DNA from 2 places in the Pontibacillus sp. HN14 genome. Region 2 is predicted to be linked to the other one. Evidence: riboswitches for the same ligand, from Rfam matches in the RefSeq annotation. Region 2 holds a riboswitch; the other holds the start of a gene.

Region 1 (8,061 bases), on a different contig from region 2:
GTAAGTTTACCCCTTTATGTATGGCTAATTCCGCATACTTTTCTAACTGTTCATTTGTAGGCATATAAGCCCTCCTTTAAAGGTTATGAATTGTTTGACTACTCATAAGCATATCAAATTTGCAGCTCTTTTTGTAACAATATCCCTACCTCTTTCTACTTTTGCAACATCTTACATAACACTATATTTTGTAAAAACATATATTTAAGAAACGCAAACCAACAACGTAGTCATTTACCCGATAAATGTCGAAAGAAATCGGTTTTTTTATATTTTTTTCGACAAATCTAAATCCTTCTTCAACCCAACAATAACGGTAAGTTTGTCCAGTTTGATCATCTCGTTCTTTTTGGATTATTTGAATAGATTGTACAATTTGTTCTGTACAAAAAGTTAGTAATCTATTATGATTAACTATGTACTTTAAAGAAAGGACGATTAGATGAATAAAAAAATAATGGATTGGCCCACATTTGCAGGGGCATTATTCCTACTATTAGCAGTTACCATTCCACTCATTTTATTTCCTCAAAAAGGTCAAGTAGTTGTGGACAAAACCCAAGATTTCATTACCACTAACTTCGGGGTTGTCTTCATGATTGTTGGCCTCGGCATTTTCTTATTCCTCCTCTATGTCGCATTTAGTAAAAACGGTCAAGTAAAACTAGGAGACAAAGGTGAAAAACAAGAATTTAGTAACTTCTCCTGGGCAGCCATGCTTTTCTGTGCCGGTATCGGTTCTAGTATTCTATACTGGGGTACAATTGAATGGGCTTATTACTACCAATCTCCCCCATTCGCCGCTGAAGGTGGCACACAGGAAGCGATTCAATGGGCAAGCGTATACGGCATCTTCCACTGGGGACCAATCGCTTGGGCCATTTATACATTACCTGCTTTACCTATTGCTTATTTCTATTATGTTCGTAAAAAGCCAGTATTAAAGATCAGTGAAGCTTGTCGCCCTGTTATCGGGAAACGAGCAGACGGGCCACTTGGTACGATTATTGATGTTCTATTCATGTTCGGTTTAATGGGCGGTGCTGGGACAACCCTTGCGCTTGGTACACCAATGATCGCACAAGGTATTTCAAGCCTTACTGGAATTGAAGTTACACTTAAACTAAAAGTGGGTATACTGTTAGTTTGTACAGTTATCTTTGCCATTAGTGCATACTCCGGATTGAAAAAAGGGATTAAAGTTCTAAGTGATGTGAACTTATGGTTATCACTTTTCTTACTTGCTTTTGTATTTATTTTCGGACCAACTAAATTTATCTCTGAAACAACGTTTAATAGTCTTGGATTATTAGCAGATAACTTCTTCCGCATGAGTACGTGGACAGAATCGTTTGCTGGTCTAAGCACATTTGCTGAAACGAACTTCCCTGAATCCTGGACAGTCTTCTACTGGGCTTGGTGGCTTGTTTATGCACCGTTCGTAGGACTCTTTATCGCCAGAATTTCCCGAGGTCGTACAATTAAACAGATGGTTCTTGGAACAATGTTATACGGCACGCTTGGAAGCATCTTATTCTTCGGGATAATCGGAAACTTCGGAATGTACATGCAACTAACAGGTCAGTTTGATGTTATTAATGTTTTAAATACTCAAGGGGCACCGGCTGCCATTATTAGCGTTATTGCTCAGCTTCCAATGGCTCCAATTATGATTGCAACCTTCACCGTATTGGCTATTATCTTCCTAGCCACAACATTTGACTCCAGTTCGTATATCCTGGCTTCTGTTGTACAGAATTACGTTGAAGATGAGCCACTACGCTGGAACCGCCTATTCTGGGCATTTGCTCTTTGCTTACTTCCATTAACGTTAATGATTCTAGGCGGATTAGGCACATTGCAAACAGCCAGTATCGTTGGCGGAACACCATTACTATTCATCATGGTGATGTTGGCCTGGTCATTTATGAAAGCTTCGACCGAAGATATCGTAGCCTCTGATGACTATCAACCAAAAACGATTAACTTAGATTCTAAACAAATCAAACGACGCTTAAAACGTAAGAAACGTCTTCAAAAAGAGCAAGAACAAGAAGACTCTCAAGTAAGTTAACCCCCCTATTAATATAGAAAGAAAAGCTGCTCCTGATAAACAGGAGCAGCTTTTTTCTTCATCAAAAAAAGCCGTATCCCTTCACTGGAATACGGCTTTCTACAACCTATACACCTCTTCTATTACCCCATAAGAGCGCATGAACTTGCGGAAGGACGCGCACGCGGTTCAATTCAGTTGAAGCCATCACCTGGTCAATAAGCCATTCATATTTACCAAGTAAATGATGCATCAACTTCGTATCGTCCACTTCTTCTGTATCATCATTCCCTACTTGTACAAAGAACGGAATGTTCGGGTAGCGCTTATGGATTCCTTTGGCATATTCCAAATCTTCTTTATCAAACACGACCACTTTTAAGCTCGTCGTAAGCGGGTTAAGCTCCGCAATAATTTCATCAAGTTTATGCCAATCCGTCTTCATCAAGGAACTTGGAGGTTTAGGCGAGATCGTTAAGTCATCAATATTCTTGAACCAGTCTTGCCACTTGCTCCCCTGCGTCTCAAGGGCCACTTCACACCCATTCTCATGCAAGAGATCAACAAGGGTACCCATATGTTTCAACAACCCAGGATTTCCGCCAGAGATTGTAACGTGATCAAAAGCATCACCACCAACATCTCGTAGCTCTTCAAAGATTTCATCCGCCGTTAATAGACGAATGTCCTCTTTCGCACTTCCATCCCAAGTAAACGCTGAGTCGCACCAAGCACAACTGTAATCACACCCAGCTGTCCTAACAAACATGGTCTTTCGCCCAACAACCATCCCTTCCCCTTGGATGGTCGGTCCAAATACCTCTAGAACTGGAAGCTTACTCAAAGCTCCATCCACTCCCTTCTTGCCTCTGCAAAGCTAGTTGGCGTTTCATAAAGCTTCACAAACTCCACGCGAAGGGATTGTTCATCCTGAGGGATGGCTCCTGCCATCTTCTCATAAATCCACACCACCATATTCTCAGCTGTGGTGTTCATTAAAGGAAGGGTTTCGTTAATATAGCGATGGTCCAGATGAACTTCAATTTGTTCTTTCCAAATTTGCTTAATATCCCCAAAGTCCATTACAATTCCGATTTCATCCGTATACCCACTAATTCCAAACACGACGCGATACGTGTGTCCATGAAGGTTCTTACACTTCCCTTCATAACAATGTAAGTGGTGAGCAGCATCAAACGTAAACTCTTTACTTACCATAACGCGTTTCTTATGATACTTAAGGTCACTACGCTTAATATCCTGGTCAATTTTTTGTAAATCTTCTACGATGCGAAATCCATATTGATCCATAGCCATTATGCGTTCGCTCCTTCTTTTTGTTTCATATAGGTGTCTAAGCCGTTTTGGCGCAATTTACAAGATGGGCACTCCCCACAACCTGAACCTCGCACCCCGTGGTAACACGTTAACGTCCGTTCCTTTACATAAGTTAAAGCATCTAAATCATCCGCTAGTCCCCACGTCTGGGCTTTATCTAACCACATAAGTGGCGTATGAACCACAAACTGATCATCCATCGACAGGTTAAGCGTCACATTAAGCGACTTTATGAATACATCACGGCAATCCGGATATCCACTAAAGTCCGTCTCGCATACCCCTGTAACAATATGCTGAGCACCGATCTGTTTCCCCATTATAGATGCAAATGATAAGAATAATAGATTACGTCCCGGCACAAATGTAGATGGCAAATCTCCATTCTCCCCATCTTTCACTTCAATATCATCACGCGTTAGAGCATTCGGAGCTAATTGACTCAATAAAGACATATCAAGAATCGTATGCTTCACCCCAAGATCTTCCGCGATTTCTTTAGCCACTTCTATTTCTTCATCGTGACGCTGGTTATAATCAAACGTCACCGCTTCCACTTCATCAAAATGCTTCATCGCCCAGAACAAACAAGTTGTACTATCTTGCCCTCCACTAAATACGACTAAAGCTTTCTTTTTATCCATAAAAAAATTCTCCTTTCAATAGAAAAAGAGAATTCTACACACCCATACTTCTTTCCGAACTAAATAAAAAAACCATACCTAAGGAAGGTATAGTTCGATCCTTAGTTTTTTATAGAGGGTGTAGCTAGAACCTCTCCTGCATCACCTGTGCAGATTTACATTCAATTTTATCTTTAACGATTGTAACACACCCCACCCCAAAACGTAAGATGCTTTCTTTCAGTAGAGGCCGTCATGTTTGATGAGTGGTTGAAATGTCTGGGCCCCTGGCGAGCTGTCGAGCCTCCTCGTTCCCGAGACACCCCTAGCTATAATTTTTATAAACGGCCCAATGTCTTCAGAGTGAACGGAAGTGGCAGATATGCTTCATATGACGTGTTTCCGTTTTCTCTAAATATAGCAAAGGTGGTTCGGGAAATTGCGAGACTCCTGCGGCAGAAGGAGCCTAGGGGAGACCCCACAGAGAGCGAAGCGAACGAGGAGGCTTTTAAGGGAATAATGAAGTTCGACTAAGACCGTCACGTCCTGTGACAACGTCGAACGACCCCACCTCGTGTGGGGCCGCGGAAAGCGAGTGATTTCCCGAACCACCTTCCGCTCAGGCTATCGCTAACGGAAACATTCTCTGAAGGCATAAAAAAAGAAAGCTAGCAGCTCGTTTCCAAGGTGCTAGCTTTCTCTTATGGGAGTGGTTTTTACAATTTAGGAGTCTTTTTACAATGCACACGGGGTAAAAGAATCTCCAATTGCACAAAGGGAAAAAAGCCGCCAAACCTTTCTATCTTAACCGGTTAAACATTTGTGGGACACGGAGTTCAATAAGCCAAAGGATATCGTTTTAACCTGGCGCAATCGACGACAACGAAAGGGGGGCGTTTGACGGCTTTTTTATGGGTAAAAGGTGGTCAATGGCGTTTGACCTATACCAATGTACCAAGTTGAAAATGCTTTCAGCAACATAAAATACTCGGAAATCAAGATGTTTTTATTTTCTCAATAATCCAAACAAGAATTATAAGAAATTACTAGTTATTGTTTTCATTCCCCTTTTTGGTCCGATATGATGGAATAAGCACATTTAAGGTGGAGGTGGAAGCCAAATGAATTTATATCATGAACTTCATGATTACATAAAACGTCATACAAATGAAATTACAGACCAATGGCTATATATGAGAGGAGAAGATGTTACTTCCTACTATTCTTCAAAGAGTTCAGCAAGTACAGAACAGTTAAGAGAGGAAAACTTTGAATTGATTCAATCGTTATCTAAAGTTTTCATTTCAGAAAAGACAGACCCAAACCTTGAATTGAAAGATTGGGCAGAACGTATATCAGAGAAACGAGCAGGGGAGCAAGTTCCGATTCACCAAGTATTGGAGCAGTTCTCAAATTTCCGGAAAGTTCTATGGGACTATGTGAAAGGCTTTGCCATAGAAAGTGACCTTTCCCTTGACCAAGCGATGGACATCGGACAAATGTGTAATAATGCGCAAGACTATGTCATCTATCAATTTTCCAAACATTATTACGAAACGAGCATTCGCCAAATCCATACTCAACAACAACTGATTAATGAATTAAGCGCACCCGTTATCCCTATTACAGACCAAGAAGCGATCATCCCTCTTATCGGTGATTTAGATCCTGAACGCACCAAGCATATACAAGAACATACTCTAGCCCAATGCAATCAGCATCCATACGAAACGCTCTTCCTGGATATGTCTGGTGTCCAGAACATTGACACACTTGTTGCTCACCATTTATATCAGCTCATTCAGTCACTCGATTTATTAGGGGTAAAATCAGTAATTTGTGGAATGAATCCAAGAGTTGCTCAAGTGGCTATTCAGCTCGGTATCCATTTCTCAAACGTTCCGATTAAGAGCACCTTATATCATGCACTGGACGAGATCTCCTTCTTCCAAAACAGACACTAACTACAGAACCTAAAGACTCAGGTATAATGATGCTTGAGTCTTTTTTTGCTTTTATTTTCCTTTTTCTTCATATTTTATGGTTTAATTATAACTAGGCGAGGGTAACTATGTAAGGAATTGGATATAGGAGGAAAGTCTTATGCATGCATTTTCTGATCAAGTTAAAACCTACTACTTCGAAGACGATGGAGAAATCCCGAATAACACTTTGCCGCTTCTTGTGTATCCAGGAGTGCTCAATGAATATATTGACCAAATGGACGAGATCTTTTTACAAAAAGGTTGGCATAGCACGTGGATTGGTTCGGTCTTCACCCATCATCATTATCACAGTACGGCTCATGAAGTTCTCGGAGTGTTAAGCGGCGAAGCTACAATCCAATTTGGAGGGCAATGTGGTCGAAAATTAGAAGTAACCCCAGGTGATGTACTAATTATCCCAGCAGGCGTTGGCCACAAGCAATTGCACGGTTCAAAGGATTTCCTTGTCGTAGGAGCCTATCCAGACGGCCAGTTTAAAGATATGCGAACTGGAGATTCGAAAGAAAGACCTGAAGTGTTACACAATATTAAAGAGGTCCCCCTCCCTTCCACAGATCCCGTGTTCGGAGACGACCTTGTGTTCTTACCATTCTGGAGCGAGTAATCCTAGCACGATACATATAAGAAGAGGCTGCCCCAACGCCAGGACAGCCTCTTCTTATTTATATCTTGCCAAAGAAATAGTTTCTCTTCTCAAGCCCCTTCCCTAACTCAGCCCCTCTTCATACGTTCCCATAAAAATACTGATCTACATATGTAGATCAGTATTTCCCTGATGCAATAAGAGTCTCCGTTTCCCGGTCTGGATGCATTTCTGATTTCGGTTCCGTTTGTGGCATAAGCCAAAACGCGTACCAGCCACCTTCTTTAATGATCGAATTATAGGCGGATAAGGTAAGCCCAGATGTTTCGGCAAGCTCTTCAATATCTTCAGAAGACGGGAGAGCATATAAATTCGAATGGGCTGTAAAGAAGCTGTTAAAGGCACTTGAGAATGCTTGTCCTTGCGCTGCTTCATTCACTGGTGTAATAACTGAAATGCGTCCATCTTCAGAAAGCCAGGTCGATAAATTGCTTAATAGTTCCTCTCGTTCCACCGGAGCTAAGTAGTGAAAGACATTGTGTAATAAGATTAAGTCAGCTTCCTGACCTTCTTCAGGACGCCAGTCACTCGCATCCGCTACGATAAATTCAATATTCTCATATCCTTCGGAAGCTTTTTGTGCAGACTCAACGACCTGTTCGTTTACATCGACACCTATCATTCTTACTTCCGGGAAATCTTTAGCTAACTTACGCAAATATCCTCCGTGACCACACCCGAGATCGATGACGGTTTGAACCTCTTGATCCTTCATCATCTTTTTGATTCGGCGAATAGCGAAATGTTCTAATAATGTAGATGTTTCAGCTACTACATCACCAAACTTCTCATGATTAAATACAGCACGTTCATTCGATCTCATGTACTCCGGATAAGAAAGAAGGGTTGGGATATGGAGTTCCATCATTTCTTTCAACAGGGCACCTACTCCCCTTGAATCCTCTTCAAGGAATTCACCACAATGGTGCTTTGACGTACGATACCTTCCTCTTGGGCGTTTTCGTAGATGTTTAATCGACGCGCCTACATCCACCCAACATTGGAGCAGATCTTGACTGTAACCTGTTTCCTGCGCGACTTCATCTACTGTCTTCGGGTTCCGAAACGTTTTAAATAAATCAAGCTCATACCCTACGTACGCATGCCATGTAGGTAAAAAAGATTCATTTCGCTTCATCCAGTTCCTTGCCTTTAATGCCGTTTGGACAATGTTCATATCCCTTCACTCCTCTTTCTCCCATGGATAATCTTCAGTACGTTCAAAAAAGTATTGCAGCTGTTTTGACCTTGAGACAGTGTGTTTCCTCTTAGGAAAAGCTCCAATTTGAATGAGCCGATCCAGTACAGTATTATCCCATCGACCAAGCCCTGAGATGTTTAGCATTTGCTTAACATGGAGGGCTGGATCTTGTTCCATTTGTTCAATACTTTTAATTC
Region 2 (8,061 bases):
CATAGGTTTCCTAAACCTTGTGTCGCAGGTTCGAATCCTGCCGGGGTCATCTATTAGAAAAAGCTGTCCAACTCTGGACAGCTTTTTCTTTTTATTTCCTATTTTAGGATAGTGTTCCTAGTTTAATGTCTTGGATAAAAAGGAATCCCATTCACATGATTATTTTCCGTGAAGGGGGCATTAAACTTGTTTGGATTATACGATATCTTGTACTTAATGGTTTCCATTTTTATTATATTGCCCATTGTGTCTATGATTCATGAGATCGGACACTTATTCTTCGCGGTCTTGTTTAAAGCGAAAAACCAAACGTTAGATATCGGCTGTGGAAAGCCGATTTTACAAATCGGACGATTATGCTTTCGTAAATATTATTTCTTCTATAGCTGGTGCCAGTTCGAGCGCCTTGAAAAGAATACACGCTTTCACTATATTCTGGTCTATGCCGGCCCAATGATTTTTAATATTTTAGCCGCTATTGGCGTAAACGCACTCATTTATTATGATCTTATAGAGGGACAGAAGTTTTGGAATCTATTTGTATATTATTCCATTTACTTTGTTATGTTTGATGCGATTCCAATGCGTTATCCCGATGGACAGCCGAGCAACGGTTTAGTGGTATTTGAAATGTTAAAGGATGGGAAGCGTGCGACTTTCCAAAAGGAAAAATGGGCAGAAGAGGAGTTAAACTGTTGATTTACTCCTCTGGCTCAATAAAAATTGTCCTCATTGGCACGTCATTTGCTTCTATATAGGCATAAATTTTATTACGGTAGTCAAAGAAGTCCCGATCATTCTGAACCGTAAACCGCGTTCCGTCTTTTCCGATAAACTCGTGTTCTTTTAATGTAATGGTATTGTTCTCACGTGTTGTTACCTTAATGACCTCTTCTATATCCCCCCACTCCATATCATGACGCTCCAGTGTGAAAGCTTCATTGAAGTGAAGTCCTTCTGGATCAAAGTAAAAGTAACTATTTACTCCTAATGCACAAGTTAAAATAACCACAGGTATACCGATGAAAAACATCCACGGTCGGTGTTTTAAATTTTTATTCTCTCGTTTGGAATTGTAGAGAAGATCTAAAACGACCGTACTAGCCATTAACATGGATCCCGCAAAGAAAAAGGCATAGGCAGCGAATAAAGGCTGGAAGTAAATGTGCTCTCTTGAGAAGAAGAAGATATCTTGAAAGAAGATTACAAGAAAGAGTGGAAAGAAGAAGCTCCCAATTACAAAAATGACGATCATACCAACTTTTATTGGCTTTGTATCTTGTCCAATCATGGCTTTCAAATGAATTCCCCCTGAACCCTAACGATCTTTATTTCTTTCTATAACATAGAAAATATTAACATATTTTGACTGATGCTTAAAACTTTTTAAGTATCTTTTTTGTTTTGGAAAGTATAACAGTATTTTCTAGAGGAATACTGAAGACAAAACATTTAAGGGAGGTCTACACATGAGCGAGCAAGAGAAATATAGTCGCCGGGACTTTTTAAAGAAAAGCGGTTATGCAGCAGGTGGTGTAGTCGGTGGAGGGTTAATTGCTAGTTTGATTACTATGCAAGTAATGGAGGATGACCCTAAAACCAAAAATAGTCAAACGAATGGTGGAAGTGAAGATCAATTCAATGATGCCTTTATGTTCTTTACGAACCGTGATGACTTCCGTGTATTAGCTTCAAGCTGTGAGCGGATTTTTCCAGAAGATGAAAATGGTCCGGGGGCTATTAAGCTAGGTGTACCATTCTTTATTGATCATCAACTTGCAGGTCCTTGGGGCAATAATACTAAAGAATACATGCAAGGTCCTTTCTACAAGGGCGAGCCTACACAAGGATATCAGTCTCGTATGAACCGCGGGGAGATCTTCCGTGTGGGCATTAAGAAGTTAAAAGAAAAGGCCCAATCTGATTATGAGAAGAGCTTCCAAGAGTTAAGCGCAGAAGAACAGGATAAGATCTTAACGGCTTTTGAAAATGATGATGTGAAGATAAGTGGTACAACTTCTGCGGAGTTCTTTGAGATGATGCGAGCAGCAACGATTGAAGGAGTTTATGCAGATCCAATGTATAGTGGAAACCGCAATATGGAAGGCTGGAAGATGAAGCAGTTCCCAGGTGCCCAAATGTCTTATATCGGTAAAATCGAGAGCGATAAGTTTGTAGATATAGAGCCGCAAAGCTTGCATTCTATGTTGAATAAATAGAAAGGCGGAGATCATATGGCAAAGACGTTGCCAAAGGTTGATGTAGTAACGGTAGGAGTAGGTTGGACAGGTGGTATTTTAGCAGCAGAGTTAGCGAAAGATGGTATGAAGGTAGTAGGACTTGAAAGAGGGAAAGAAAGGTCAACAGAAGATTACTTGCATGGTCACGATGAACTGCGTTATGCGCTTCGCTATGAGCTAATGCAGGATACATCTAAAGAGACCCTTACATTCCGTAATAATCGTAAGCAGCGCGCTCTACCTATGCGTCAACTAGGTTCCTTCTTATTAGGAGAGAATTTAGGTGGTGCTGGTGTGCACTGGAACGGACAAACCTATCGCTTTTTCCCTTATGACTTTGAAATCAAATCTATGACTGAGAAGAAGTATGGAAAAGGGAAAATTAAAGATGGCTATTTTGTTCAGGACTGGGGCATTACATATGACGAGTTAGAGCCCTACTATGATCAATTTGAAAAAGCATGTGGCATCTCAGGCGAGGAAAATCCTATGGCTGGAAAGCGAAGCAATCCTTATCCAACCCCTCCAATGAAAAGTACTCGTTCATTAGATAAGTTTACAAAAGCGACAAAGGATTTGGGGTACAAGCCATATCGAATCCCTTCTGCTAACTTATCTGAACCGTACAAGAACCAATATGGTATGCAAATTAATGCGTGTCAATACTGTGCCTTCTGTGAACGTTTTGGATGTGAGTACGGAGCAAAGTCTGATCCGGTGATCTCTGTTATTCCAGCCGCTAAAGAATCAGGGAATTATGAAATTCGCTATCACTCTAACGTGACAGAAATCATCTACGATGGAAATAAAGTAACAGGAGTGAAATACGTAGATGTTCAAAGCGGAGAGGAATTTATCCAGCCTGCTGAGGTTGTGGCCCTAACATCTTACGTGATGAATAATGTTAAGTTCTTGCTAATGTCTAATATTGGTAAGAAGTATGATCCTAAGACAGGTAAAGGTGTTGTGGGACGTAGCTATTGCTATCAGATTCTTCCTGGTGCAACCGGTTTTTATGAAGAGGAGCAATTTAACACTTTTATGGGTGCCGGTGCCCTTGGTACTTCGATTAACGATTTTTATGGGGATAACTTTGACCATTCTGATCTTGATTTCATTCATGGCGGAGTCGTTTCCATTACGCAAACAGGTAAGAGACCTATAGCAAATAATCCAACACCTCCTGATACACCGAGGTGGGGGAAAGAGTTTAAAAATAATTCGATTAAATATTATACACGCACACTCACAATCGGTTCTCAAGGTGCTTCCTTACCTTATAAGGAAAACTTCTTAGATCTTGATCCAACCTATAAAGATGCCTATGGTCTACCTTTATTACGTATGACGTATAATTTTACCCAACAAGATAAGAATCTGCAAAAGTACATTACTAAAAAGGCTGCAGAAATATCTGAGAAAATGGGAGCCTCAAAGACGGTTCCAAACCCAGAGTTAACAGACTATAGCATTGTGCCATATCAGACCACCCACAACACGGGTGGTGCCATAATGGGGGCTGATCCAAATAGCTCTGTTGTAAACAACTACTTGCAGCATTGGAATGCGGAGAATTTATTCGTCGTAGGAGCTTCAGCATTTGCTCATAATGGAGGAGTAAACCCAACAGATACAGTAGGCGCACTTGCCTATCGTGCCGCTGAGGGGATTAAGAAATATCGTAAAAATGGTGGTTCTCTCGTTTAATTTCTAAACAAAAGGAGTGAAGCCCTATGCTTCCTCAAATCGGAATCCCTGGTTTAGTGCTCATCTTAGTATTGTCGCTCATTTTATTCGGCCCCAAAAAGTTACCGGAGATCGGTGCAGCGTTTGGGAAGACATTAGCTGAATTTAAACAGTCTACAAAAGAATTGCTAGAAGATGAAGAGGAACCTAAATCATTACAGGAACCTAAAAAAGAATAATGTAAAGCCAAGTACATCCTTTTGTACTTGGCTTTTTTATTTCTTAATGTTTTCCTTTTGTCCAAACCGCTTGGGCTTTTCTAATGTCTAGCTCCGGCAGGTAAAGGCTAGCGAGATAAGCAAACTACCTGCAGTGGCTAATCGCCACTTCCGGCAGTTTGCTTCTCCGGCCCCACAGGACGTGGGGTCGTTCGATGTTGTCACAGGATGTGACGTTCTTAGTCGAACTTCCTCATTTCCTTCAACCCGCCTGCGCTTTTCTAATGTCTAGCTCCGGCGGGTAGGACCTAGCGAGATAAGAAAAGCCACTGCAGTGAGACAAGCTCACTTCCGTGGCTTTTCTTATCCGTACGGTCCTGACCAACCCGCCTGCGCTTTTCTATGGTGTCTAGCTCCGGCTCCTAGCCCCTAGCGTCATAAGCAATCTAACTCCAGTGGCCTTCAGCCACTTCCGTTAGCTTGCTTATGCGTACGGGGCTAAACAGTCGCCTGCGCTTTTCTATCTATTATCAATCTTCTCCGGATACATATCATGATTCATTAGGCGGTGTTCGGCCATTTTTTCGTACTTGGTGTTTGGTTTTCCGTAGTTGCAGTAAGGGTCGATTGAGATGCCGCCTCTTGGTGTGAATTTACCCCATACTTCAATATAACGAGGGTCCATAAGGTTGATTAAATCGTTCATAATGATATTCATACTGTCTTCATGGAAATCGCCGTGATTGCGGAAGCTGAAAAGGTAAAGCTTTAAGGATTTACTTTCCACCATCTTTTCTCCTGGAATGTAACTAATATAAATGGTTGCGAAATCTGGCTGGCCTGTTTTAGGGCACAGTGTTGTGAATTCTGGGCAATTAAATTTAACGAAATAATCTCGCTGTGGATGTTTGTTATCAAATGACTCTAATACGTCTGGGTCGTAATCAAATGAGTAACTCGTTCCTTGATTACCGAGTAATGTTACTCCTTCTAATTCTTCGTCTTTTCTTCCTGCCATAGTTGGTCACCACTTTCTCAAAGAACAAAAAAAGAGGATGCTCTTCTCATGGAAGATTCACCTCTCGTCCTTTAGTTTTTTATAGAGGGTTTAGCTAGAACCTCTCCCAATTCGGAATGTCCTATACTGTTAATAACTTTAGTATATAAGGGGGAGTCAAAGGTGTCAACGCGCGCTAGTAACCTACTAAAAAGTTTTGATTTCTAGATAACGAGGTAAATTTGTAGAGAACACTCATTTAAGGAGGATTCTCATGCAACCCCATAAATTATACATTAACGGCGAATATGTTGAGTCTACAGGCAGTGAGTTTATTGATATTATAAATCCATCGACAGAAGAAGTTATTTCAAGAACCCCAAAAGGGACTGAGGAAGATGTGAACAAAGCTGTTGAGGCAGCTTTTCATGCTCAGAAGGAATGGGAACTTACCCCCGCTATTAAACGCGGTGAAGCAGTACGTGAGATGGGAGATAAAATAGCAGAGAAACGCGATACATTTATTCAATTACTACAAGAAGAGCAAGGGAAAGCATATGAATTAGCAAGTGGGGAAATCGACCTTGCTATAGATTATTTCCGATACATGTCAGAATGGGCAAGAAGAATAGAGGGAGAAATTGTTCCAAGTGATCGACCAAATGAAAACATCATGGTTTATAAGAAACCTATTGGCGTAGTAGCAGGTATCGTTCCGTGGAACTTCCCTATGTTTATTTTAGCCCGTAAAGTTGCTACATCCCTTGTGACAGGTTGTTCTATTGTACTAAAACCGAGTCAACAAACACCAAATACAGCAGCGGAGTTTACTAAGATCATTGATGGTATGGACTTGCCGAAAGGAATTTATAACTTTATCACAGGTACTGGAGGTACGCTTGGTAATGCCATGGCTACCCACGAGAAAGTTCATATGATCTCAATGACAGGTAGCGTGGGTGCTGGTACCAAGGTTATGGAAGCGGCTGCGCAGAATATTACAAAAGTTAATCTGGAACTGGGCGGTAAAGCGCCAGCTATTGTAACGGCGAACGCAAACTTAGACGTGGCGGTAGAAAATGTGATGCAATCTCGCCTGATTAATAATGGACAAGCTTGTACAAATGCTGAAAGAGTCTATGTACATGAAAGTGTAGCGGAGGAGTTTATTAATCGTCTCCAAAAATCCTTCGAAAATCAAAAACTCGGAAATCCTCTTCAGGACAAAGAAGCGGATGTAGGTCCTTTAATTAGTGAAGACCGTATTCAAGAGGTTGAAAAAATGGTAGAGAGTGCTGTGAGTGAAGGAGCTCGTATCGTAACAGGAGGTAAGCGTGGTGACCAGGAGAAAGGTTTCTTCTATGAACCGACCATCCTAGCTGATGCTACTCATGATATGACGGTTGTACAGGAAGAGATCTTTGGGCCTGTTATTCCGGTTGTGACGTTCTCCACTATTGATGAAGCCATTGAAAAAGGAAACGATACAGTTTATGGACTATCCTCTTCTGTATATACAGAAGACCTTAGTGAAGCCATGCGTATCGTAAATGAACTTAAGTTCGGGGAAACATATGTAAACCGTGAGAACATGGAAGCGGTCCAAGGGTATCACCAAGGACTTCGTAAGTCTGGTATAGGTGGCGCCGACGGTAAGCACGGTGTCGAAGACTTCCTTGTAACGCAAGTGGTTTATATGGATTATAACTCCAGTAAGAAATAATAGAAACGTGGAAAAAGTCCTGTGAGATTTTATCTTGCAGGGCTTTTTTCATTCTCTGACTAGTATATTCCAGTTATTGTGAGGGTTATGACTTTAAATTTATTCGTGAATCCCATACAATAGAATTAATTAACGGAATTTTTAAATAGTTTCAGCTTCAAACGAACCTTCTTTTTTAAAGAAGACTGTAATCGTTTACAAAATGGGGACGAGGTGATTGGATGAACATGCAACGTATTGAAACCAAAAGTGGAAACTACAACATGAAGAACTATGAGGAAACGTATCAAAATTTTAATTGGGATGAAGCTAAATCCAATTTTAGCTGGCATACGTCAGGGAAAGTAAATATCGCGTACGAAGCCATTGACCGCCATGCTGAAAATCCAGATAAGGCAGATCAAGTTGCCCTTATTTACTCTGCACCCGATCGGGAAGAAAAACTGACTTTTACAGATTTAAAACAATCGAGTAATCAATTTGCTAATGTATTGAAAAAATACGGGGTAGAGAAAGAAGATCGTATCTTTCTTTTCATGCCTAGAAGTCCGGAGTTTTACTCCGCTTTCCTCGGGATCTTAAAGGTCGGAGCCATTGCTGGTCCACTGTTTGAAGCGTTTATGGAGCAAGCGGTTCGTGATCGTTTAGAAGATAGTGAAGCTTCCATGTTGGTAACGACACCGGAGCTATTAGAGCGAGTACCTTTTGAAGATTTACCTCACTTAAAGAAAATCGTCTTGGTAGGAGACTCTGATCACACAGGGGATGCGTATATTGATTATTACGCGGAAATGAAAGAAGCCTCTAAAAGTTTTGATGTGGAGTGGGTGGATTTAGAAGATGGTATGCTTCTTCATTATACTTCCGGGTCTACTGGTAAACCAAAAGGGGTGTACCATGTTCACAATGCCATGTTACAACACTATCAAACAGGTAAATGGGTATTGGATTTAAAAGAAGATGATATCTACTGGTGTACAGCAGACCCTGGCTGGGTAACAGGCACAAGTTACGGGATTTTCGCCCCTTGGCTAAATGGCGTTACTAACTTGGTACGTGGAGGGCGATTTAGTCCTGAACAGTGGTATGAAACACTGCAAGATCAAGAGATCACTGTGTGGTATTCTGCACCGACAGCGTTCCGTAAGTTAATGAGTGCTGGTGAGGATATTGTTAAACAATACAACCTGAAGAATC

Evidence for each region. Region 2 has a riboswitch for preQ1 ahead of queF (preQ(1) synthase). Riboswitches for the same ligand answer to the same signal wherever they lie in the genome.
Region 1: linked by a shared signal. The riboswitch ahead of queC (7-cyano-7-deazaguanine synthase QueC) and the one ahead of queF (preQ(1) synthase) in region 2 are both predicted to bind preQ1.

Annotation. Positions count from the first base shown of each region.
Region 1 covers NZ_JAJOLR010000006.1:186,335-194,395, reverse strand. The annotation lists gene LQ226_RS17305 (aminopeptidase) at 1-64, opposite strand, end outside; gene LQ226_RS17300 (BCCT family transporter) at 443-2,074, shown strand; gene queE (7-carboxy-7-deazaguanine synthase QueE) at 2,181-2,897, opposite strand; gene queD (6-carboxytetrahydropterin synthase QueD) at 2,894-3,364, opposite strand; gene queC (7-cyano-7-deazaguanine synthase QueC) at 3,370-4,035, opposite strand; PreQ1 riboswitch class I at 4,131-4,175, opposite strand; gene LQ226_RS17280 (STAS domain-containing protein) at 5,136-5,978, shown strand; gene LQ226_RS17275 (cupin domain-containing protein) at 6,118-6,624, shown strand; gene LQ226_RS17270 (class I SAM-dependent methyltransferase) at 6,782-7,840, opposite strand; gene LQ226_RS17265 (FAD-dependent oxidoreductase) at 7,847-8,061, opposite strand, start outside.
Region 2 covers NZ_JAJOLR010000007.1:12,889-20,949, reverse strand. The annotation lists tRNA gene LQ226_RS17775 (tRNA-Arg) at 1-49, shown strand, start outside; gene LQ226_RS17770 (site-2 protease family protein) at 187-699, shown strand; gene LQ226_RS17765 (hypothetical protein) at 701-1,300, opposite strand; gene LQ226_RS17760 (gluconate 2-dehydrogenase subunit 3 family protein) at 1,470-2,219, shown strand; gene LQ226_RS17755 (GMC family oxidoreductase) at 2,235-3,947, shown strand; gene tatA (twin-arginine translocase TatA/TatE family subunit) at 3,974-4,165, shown strand; gene queF (preQ(1) synthase) at 4,665-5,162, opposite strand; PreQ1 riboswitch class I at 5,228-5,272, opposite strand; gene aldA (aldehyde dehydrogenase) at 5,416-6,864, shown strand; gene acsA (acetate--CoA ligase) at 7,086-8,061, shown strand, end outside.